DNA from 2 places in the Rhizobium sp. P1_E1 genome. Region 1 is predicted to be linked to the other one. Evidence: predicted binding sites of a transcription regulator. Region 1 holds the regulator's gene; the other holds the start of a gene.
What was found. The regulator PhoB, encoded in region 1, activates phosphate uptake and scavenging genes when phosphate is short. The targets are predictions, from matches to a motif close to TGTCATNNANCTGTCAT.

Region 1 (4,198 bases):
CGCGCCCGCGTCGGCATGGTCTTCCAGAAGCCGAACCCGTTCCCGAAGACGATCTATGAAAACGTCTCCTACGGCCCGCGCATCCATGGCCTTGCCAAGTCGAAGGCCGATCTCGACCAGATCGTCGAGACCAGCCTGCAGCGCGCCGGTCTCTGGAACGAAGTCAAGGACCGCGTGCACGAATCCGGCACCGGCCTGTCGGGCGGTCAGCAGCAGCGCCTCTGCATTGCCCGTGCCGTCGCCGTCAGCCCTGAAGTCATCCTGATGGACGAGCCCTGCTCGGCGCTCGACCCGATCGCCACCGCCAAGGTCGAGGAGCTGATCCACGAGCTGCGCGAGAACTACACGATCGTCATCGTCACCCACTCCATGCAGCAGGCCGCGCGCGTCTCGCAGCGCACCGCCATGTTCCACCTCGGCAATCTCGTCGAGGAGAACGACACCGACAAGATGTTCACCAATCCCGACGATCCGCGCACCCAGGACTACATCATGGGTCGCTTCGGCTGATCTTGGCGACACCAAGCCTTCCCGTTATTCGAGGATAAAGCCCCATGGCATCGACACATATTTTTTCTGCCTATGATGATGATTTGAAGTTCCTGTCCAGGCGGATTTCCGAAATGGGCGGCCTGGCCGAGCAGATGGTCAGCGAAGCCGTGCGCGCTCTCGTCAACGGCGATACCGCGCTGGCGCAGAAGGTCATCTCCGACGACGTGATCCTCGATCACGCCGAACGCGAAATCGGCGACAAGGCGATCGTCACCATCGCCCGCCGTCAGCCGATGGCTTCGGACCTGCGCGAAATCATGGGTTCGATCCGCATCGCCGCCGATCTCGAACGTGTCGGCGACCTCGGCAAGAACACCGCCAAGCGCGTCATCGCCGTCCAAAGCACCGGCGTTCCCCGCAAGCTCGCTCGCGGCCTCGAGCATCTGTCCGAGCTGGCGCTCGTTCAGCTCAAGGAAGTGCTCGACGTCTACACCAATCGTTCCGCCGACAAGGCGAATGCGATCCGCGAACGGGACAATGAGATCGACGCGATGTACACCTCGCTGTTCCGCGAGCTCCTGACCTACATGATGGAAGATCCGCGCAACATCACCAGCTGCACACATCTTCTCTTCTGCGCCAAGAACATCGAGCGCATCGGCGACCACGCCACCAACATCGCTGAGACGATCTATTACATGACGACAGGCGCTCAGCCGGAAGGCGACCGTCCGAAGGACGACAGCGCCAACACCGTCGGCGCGGTCACCGAATAACCGCCCACACCCCGCCACTTGCGTGCGCGCCCATCCGGGCGCGCACGAGGTCGCAGCCAATTTCTGAATTTGCGCAGGATGCATTGCTTAAATCACCCCCGGTTTAAGGATCATGCGCGAGGAGACCGACACGCATGATCCCGAGAGTTGCAGTTGTTGAAGACGAGGAAGCCCTCAGCGTGCTTCTTCGCTACAATCTCGAAGCGGAAGGCTTCGAGGTCGATACCATCCTTCGTGGCGACGAAGCCGAAATGCGGCTTCAGGAGCGCACGCCCGATCTTCTCATCCTCGATTGGATGCTGCCCGGCGTCTCCGGCATCGAGCTCTGCCGGCGTCTGCGCATGCGGCCGGAAACCGAGCGCCTGCCGATCATCATGCTGACGGCGCGCGGCGAAGAAAGCGAGCGTGTTCGCGGATTGTCGACGGGCGCCGACGATTATGTCGTCAAGCCCTTCTCGACCCCCGAGCTCGTTGCCCGCGTCAAGGCGATGCTGCGGCGCGCCCGCCCCGAGGTGCTGTCGACGGTACTGAAATGCGGTGACATCGAGCTCGACCGCGAGACCCATCGCGTCCATCGCAAGACCCGCGAAGTCCGCCTCGGCCCCACCGAATTCCGCCTGTTGGAATTCCTGATGTCGTCACCGGGTCGGGTCTTCTCCCGCTCGCAGCTTCTGGACGGCGTCTGGGGCCACGATATCTATGTCGACGAGCGCACCGTCGACGTCCATGTCGGCCGCCTGCGCAAGGCGCTGAATTTTTCCAACATGCAGGACGTCATCCGCACCGTCCGCGGCGCCGGTTATTCGATGGAAGCCTGAGGGCTTCCATTTGAGTTGCTGACAAATCCCTGGCAAAACCGCGACGTCATCCTCGGCCTCGTGCCGAGGATCTGCGCTCGGCACAAGGCCGAGCATGACGGAGGAAAACCTGAGCTTCCATCCAGCAACAAAAAAACGGGCCACTCGGCCCGTTTCTGCATTCTAACGATGGTCAGCCCGCTCAGCTGGCCCGCGCGGCTGCCCGGCGGCGTTCGTTGACCGGCTGGTAGGCAAGCTTCTGGTGGTAGCTGCAATAGGGCGAATTGTCGGGGGATTCGCAGCCGCAGAAATGGAAGTCGTCCTTCAGCGGATCGCCGACCGGCCACTTGCAGGTGCGTTCGGTCAGTTCCGTCAGGCCGAGGCGTCGGGAAATCGGCACGACCACGTTGCCTCTCGGCACGTATTCCATTTCCTCGATCGTTTCGATCTCGATCTCTTCCTTCAGCATGGTCGCGCCCTGCTGGCGGGTAACGGTGCGCGTGGCGACCCGTGAGGTGTAGTTCGGTGCGCGCGGCGCCGATGTATTGCGCTTTGGCGTTCGTGCGGCGGTGTTGGTGCCGCCAGCCTTGGCACGGCCTGGAAGGCTCAGCCGGTGCACTTTGCCGATGACCGCATTTCTGCTGACTCCGCCAAGCTGCGCAGCGATCTGGCTGGCGCTCAGTCCTTCGGCCCAAAGTTTCTTGAGTTTCTCGACCCGCTCGTCTGTCCAGTTCATGCCCTGTCTCCACCTTTTGCGTTGGTGATGGCAGAATCCCTCACCGTTGTCCCGGGAGCTCCGAAACAAGAAACGCTTGATCAATTTTGGTGACTAGTTCCGCCGCATGCAGTCTAGTAATTGATCTTTAACCTAGTGTGAGGCTGACTCCGTGACAAGAGTCGCATGAATCCGGATGAATCGAATTCGTAGTTTTCCCCAACTTGCTGCCTCTGCGTGGCATTTCTGCAATAATGCCTGTTGAAGACTGAAAATGCCGCTGTACACCCTTGCTGCATACGCTAAGGGCGCAGTTTTGTTGACATTGCAGCGCGAAAAGGAAATAGTGCCCCTCGCCGCCGCAAGGCGGCATTTTTGATTTTTCGGGCCTGGTTTCCTTAGCCGGAGTCATTGCCCGGCAACTTTGATGGAGATCGCGCCATGGCTGAAGCCGCGCCGCTTTATGACACCTATTCTCGTGCCCCGCTGCGGTTCGAGCGAGGCGAGGGCGTGTGGCTGATCACCGAAAGCGGCGAGCGATATCTCGATTTCGGCGCTGGCGTTGCCGTCACGTCAGTCGGCCACAGCAATCCGCATGTTGTGGGCGCACTGAAGGAGCAGGCCGACAAGGTCTGGCACCTGTCGAACATCTATGAGATCCCCGGTCAGGAACGTCTGGCAAAGCGGCTGACGGACGCCACCTTCGCCGACAAGGTGTTCTTCACCAATTCGGGTGCCGAGGCGCTCGAATGCGCGATCAAGACGGCGCGCCGCTATCAGTTTTCCAAGGGCCATCCCGAGCGCTTCCATATCATCACCTTCGAAGGCGCCTTCCACGGACGGACGCTGGCGACGATCGCCGCCGGCGGCCAGGAGAAATATCTCGAAGGCTTCGGCCCCAAGGCGCCGGGTTTCGATCAGGTGGCTTTCGGCGACATCGAAGCGGTCCGCGCCGCGATTACCGATGCCACGGCTGGGATTCTCATCGAGCCAGTGCAGGGCGAGGGCGGCGTCCGTCCTGCCACCACCGAATTCATGAAGGCGCTCCGCCAGCTCTGCGACGACAACGGCCTGCTGTTGATCCTCGACGAGGTCCAGACCGGCGTCGGCCGCACCGGCAAGCTCTTCGCCCATGAATGGGCGGGCGTCACCCCCGACATCATGGCTGTCGCCAAGGGCATCGGCGGCGGTTTTCCGCTCGGCGCCTGCCTTGCCACTTCAGAGGCCGCCTCCGGCATGAAGGCCGGCACGCATGGCTCGACCTATGGCGGCAATCCGCTCGCCATGGCCGTCGGCAGTGCCGTGCTCGACATCATCCTTGCCGATGGCTTCCTCCAGCATGTGCGCGACGTCGCACTGGTCTTCCGCCAGGGCCTCGCCTCGCTGAAGGATCGTTATCCCGATGTGATCGAAGATAT
Region 2 (4,198 bases), on a different contig from region 1:
TCCTGATGATGGGTCTCTTCGGCCTGATCATCGCTTCGCTGGTCAACATCTTCCTGGCGTCGTCCGCCGTCCAGTTCGCGATCTCGGTGCTCGGCGTCCTGATCTTCGCAGGCCTCACCGCCTACGATACGCAGCGGATCAAGGAATTGTACCTGGAAGCCGATGACGTCGCCGTCGCCGGTCGCAAGGCGATCATGGGTGCGCTGACGCTCTATCTCGACTTCATCAACCTCTTCATGTTCCTGCTGCAGTTCATGGGCAACCGTAAATAAGCAGGGCAGACTGAGATCGAAAAGGCGGCTTCGGCCGCCTTTATTGTTGTGGGTGAATGCCGGAGGGGGTAGGGGCATGTTACTGCAAGGATTTGTTTTCATCCCGTGCATTGTCGTTGCAGTACTATTGGCGAAGCGACTGCCTGATAGCCTGCTCTATTCGATCGTTGCTTGGCTCAGCGCCGCCATTGCCGCCTTGGCCGGCGCAATTTCAGGGGTTCTGGCTATCGACTACTGGCACCTGATACCTATCGACTCGAATAGAGGAAGTGACCTGGTGCTCTCTGCTGTAGTGCACGTCGCCATGGCTTTCGTCTTCTCGCCATTGCTGGTCCTGTATGTGAGGCGCCAGGCGCGCAAGCAAGCCGAAAGGTTGAGGATCCAAATTCTAGAGTAGCTGCGGCAGGGCATGTCGTTGATGATCATATGCAAACGGGCTTGCACCGGCTTTTTTTGTTGCACCGGCTTTGCAGGAATGGTTTTAGAGGAGCCCTGCCCTCCCGCTGGACCAGCCGCCAATGTCCTTCCTCCTGCGCAAAGCCTCGCAAGCCGATATTCCCGCCATCGCCGATATCTACCGCGAATCCGTCCTGAACGGCGTTGCGAGCTATGAGATCGTGCCGCCGACCGAGGCCGAGCTAGCGCTGCGTTTTTCGGCGATCGTCAGCCAGCAGTATCCCTATATTGCCGCAACCGATGCGGATGGAAGCCTGCTCGGCTACGCCTATGCCTCGGCGTTTCGCACGCGTCCCGCCTATCGCTGGCTGGTCGAGGATTCGATCTATCTCGCGCCTGAGGCCCGCGGCCGGGGCATCGGCAAGGCGCTGCTCGTCGAACTGATCACCCGCTGCACCGGACTCGGTTTCCGTCAGATGGCAGCCGTCATTGGCGGCGCCAGCCCCGCCTCGATCGCGCTTCATCGCGCAGCCGGCTTCGAGGAGGTCGGTCTGATGAAGGGCACCGGCTACAAGCACGGCCGCTGGCTGGATACGATGTTCATGCAGCGCGTCCTCGGTGAGGGTACGAGCACCGATCCGGACCCGTCAGCCTATCCCGGCACGCTGTTTAACGGCTAAAGCATGTCGCGCAAAAGTGTGCGCGGTTTTGCGATAACGACATGCGTAAAAACAAAGACCTAAAGCGCGAGGGGCGAATCTGAAAGATCGCGACGCGCTTTAGATTCAAAGTGTTACAGCATCCTTTGCGCGTCTGAAAAGACGCGCAAAGGATGCTGTAATGCGGCTTACTTGTCGACGAGCTTCAGGGCCTTGTCGAACACCTTCAGCACCAGGTTCAGCTCGTGACCACGCTTCAGGATCGTACCGTTGGTGTTGATGACGGAATAGGCGCCCTGCTTGGCGGCGAGCTTCGGGTTTTTCTCGATGCGGAAGAGCGGCATTTCGCCAGAACGCTTGAAGACGGAAAAGACTGCCCTGTCCTTCAGGTGATCGATGGCGTAGTCGCGCCATTCACCGTCACCGACCATACGGCCGTAGATCCAGAGGATGGCGTCCAGTTCGCGCCGGTGGAAGGTCACCGGAAGCGGGTCCTTGCTTTGCTTGTATTCCCTGAGATCGACGACGACTGAGGAACTGTGGTCGACGGAACGGCTTTCGCCGTGTCGCAAATCCGGCTGATCTGTCATCAGTCTCACAAGGCCTCCACATGTGACAGGAGAGTGACAGTTTGCCCGAGCCGCCGCAAATTGCAAGAGTGCCAGCCGCCACATTCGGCCGCACCACAGCGCCGCGCGTCTCTCGCGCAAGGGCGCTGTAGCACTTTGAGTCTGCGCATCATGCCTTCCGAAAGTTGTGTCCGATTTTCGGAAGGCATGATGCGCTGGGCAGGCCAACGCTTTCTCGACAGCGCCGCATTTCAGTCAAAACAGCGCCTCATTTGCAGGAGATTTATGAATTCCAGTTTGGCGCCAGCGCGCCAAAGGGCCCGGCGGAGCGTATCGACCTTAACCCCAGCCCCGAATACGCTCGGCCGGGCCGCCCCAGCATTTCATCCGTAACCGGATGAAATTTCAGATATTTTTTCCAGCCATCACCACGGTCGCGCCAAGGATCGCAGCCGGATCGCCGTCTGCGGTCGCCGATTGCAGCAGAATCGCGCAGCCTTCGAGCTGCGGCCGCTGCAGGACGCTGGCCGGCAGCGTCAGACTGGTCGCCTTGCCGTCCCACATGCCGACGGTTTCGACATTGGTGACGCTGTGCAGATAAGAGATCTTCTGGCCGCTGTTCTCACCCTTTTCGACGTCGATTGTCTTTTCCTTGTCGAAATAGACCATCACGACATTGGCTTTGCCCTGTCCGGCGCCGATCTTGATCTCTAGTTCGTCGCCGCGCATCGCGGCGTTGATGGGAACAGTCAGACCGTTGCCTTCGCTGCTAAAGGTGTCGATCTTGCTGTTGATTCCGTTGAGATCGGCGCCGGCCAGATGGCCGCGTCCGTTGACGATGGCCTGCGGCGTGTAGACGTTGCTTCGGCCCATCGTCCTGGCATAGCCGTACTGCCGCTCGGTGTTTTCCTTGGAGCTCAGCGTATCGGCCCAGCCGAGATAGTTCCAGTAATCGACATGATAGGCGAGCGCGATGACATCGCCCTGGTTCACCAGCTTGCGGAAAGCGGCGTCAGCGGGAGGACAGGAGGAGCAGCCCTGCGCCGTGAAGAGTTCGACGACACCTTTCGGCGTGCCGTCCTCGGCCTGCAACGGGCCTGAGAAAACAACGCTAGCGATCAGCGGAATCAAAAAACGGGGGGACATTCACCTGCACCTCTTTTTCAGCGCCGACGGCGTGTTCGAACCGGAGGCCCTGACATATGAACGTACGAATAATCCTTCCGGGTCCAAACGAAAAGTCACGAACGGGTGAGACGTAGCTCGACGGGAACTTGCGCAAAACAAATCATCGTGAGCCCCGTTTAAATGGCGTCGCCGCAAAGAAAAGCCGCCGGAAACTGCTCTCCGGCGGCCATTATCAGTCAAGTCTCTTAAAAATCAGGCAGCGAGATCGCGCAGGACCGTCTGCAGGATGCCGCCATTGTTGAGGTAGATCACCTCGTCGAGCGTATCGACGCGCGACAGCAGCGGAACCTCTTTCACGGTGCCGTCGCCATAGGTGATCCTGGCGATCTTTTTCTCGCGTGGCTTGATCTTTTCCAGACCTTCGATGGTGACGAGTTCATCGCCCTTGAGCCCGAGGCTCTGCCAGGTCGTGCCCTCTTCGAAGACGAAGGGAATGATGCCCATCCCGACCAGGTTAGAGCGATGGATGCGCTCGAAGGACTGGGCGACCACCGCCTTGACACCGAGCAGGTTGGTGCCCTTGGCAGCCCAGTCACGCGAGGAGCCGTTACCGTATTCGACACCGGCAAAGATGACGAGCGGCACGCCTTCCTGCTTGTACTGCATGGCGGCGTCGTAGATCGAGGTTTCTTCCTTCGACGGGTAGTGGATGGTGTAGCCACCTTCCTTGCCGTTCGGGCCGAGCATGTGATTGCGGATGCGGATATTGGCGAAGGTGCCGCGCATCATCACTTCATGGTTGCCGCGGCGCGTGCCGTACTGGTTGAAGTCGGCAACGGCGACGTCGTGGCCGATGAGGTAGGCGCCGGCCGGCGATGCAGCCTTGATCGAYCCGGCAGGCGAGATGTGGTCGGTGGTGATCTTGTCGCCGAACAGGCCGAGAACGCGGGCGCCCTTGATGTCGGAAACGCCGGTGCCCTTCTTGCCCATGCCGACGAAGTAGGGCGGGTTCTGCACGTAGGTCGAATTGTCGTCCCAGGCATAGGTCTGGCCCGGCGGAACCTGAACGGCCTGCCAGTTGACGTCGCCCTTGAAGACATCGGCATATTTGCTTTCGTAGAGCTCGCGGGTCACGTATTTCAGGATGAATTCCTGGACTTCCTTCGAGGTCGGC

Region 2: a site for PhoB is predicted at 1,940-1,956, ahead of AC1D1Z_RS06745 (DUF2794 domain-containing protein). Genes of this name have one in related genera too.

The regions. Positions count from the first base shown of each region.
Region 1 is NZ_JBFUAY010000006.1:95,376-99,573, reverse strand. Features, by position in the region: gene pstB (phosphate ABC transporter ATP-binding protein PstB) at 1-510, shown strand, start outside; gene phoU (phosphate signaling complex protein PhoU) at 555-1,268, shown strand; gene phoB (phosphate regulon transcriptional regulator PhoB) at 1,403-2,086, shown strand; gene AC1D1Z_RS04655 (GcrA family cell cycle regulator) at 2,268-2,801, opposite strand; gene AC1D1Z_RS04650 (aspartate aminotransferase family protein) at 3,222-4,198, shown strand, end outside.
Region 2 is NZ_JBFUAY010000011.1:5,268-9,465, forward strand. Features, by position in the region: gene AC1D1Z_RS06730 (Bax inhibitor-1/YccA family protein) at 1-272, shown strand, start outside; gene AC1D1Z_RS06735 (hypothetical protein) at 349-669, shown strand; gene AC1D1Z_RS06740 (GNAT family N-acetyltransferase) at 791-1,348, shown strand; gene AC1D1Z_RS06745 (DUF2794 domain-containing protein) at 1,516-1,917, opposite strand; gene AC1D1Z_RS06750 (DUF1223 domain-containing protein) at 2,302-3,042, opposite strand; gene acnA (aconitate hydratase AcnA) at 3,277-4,198, opposite strand, start outside.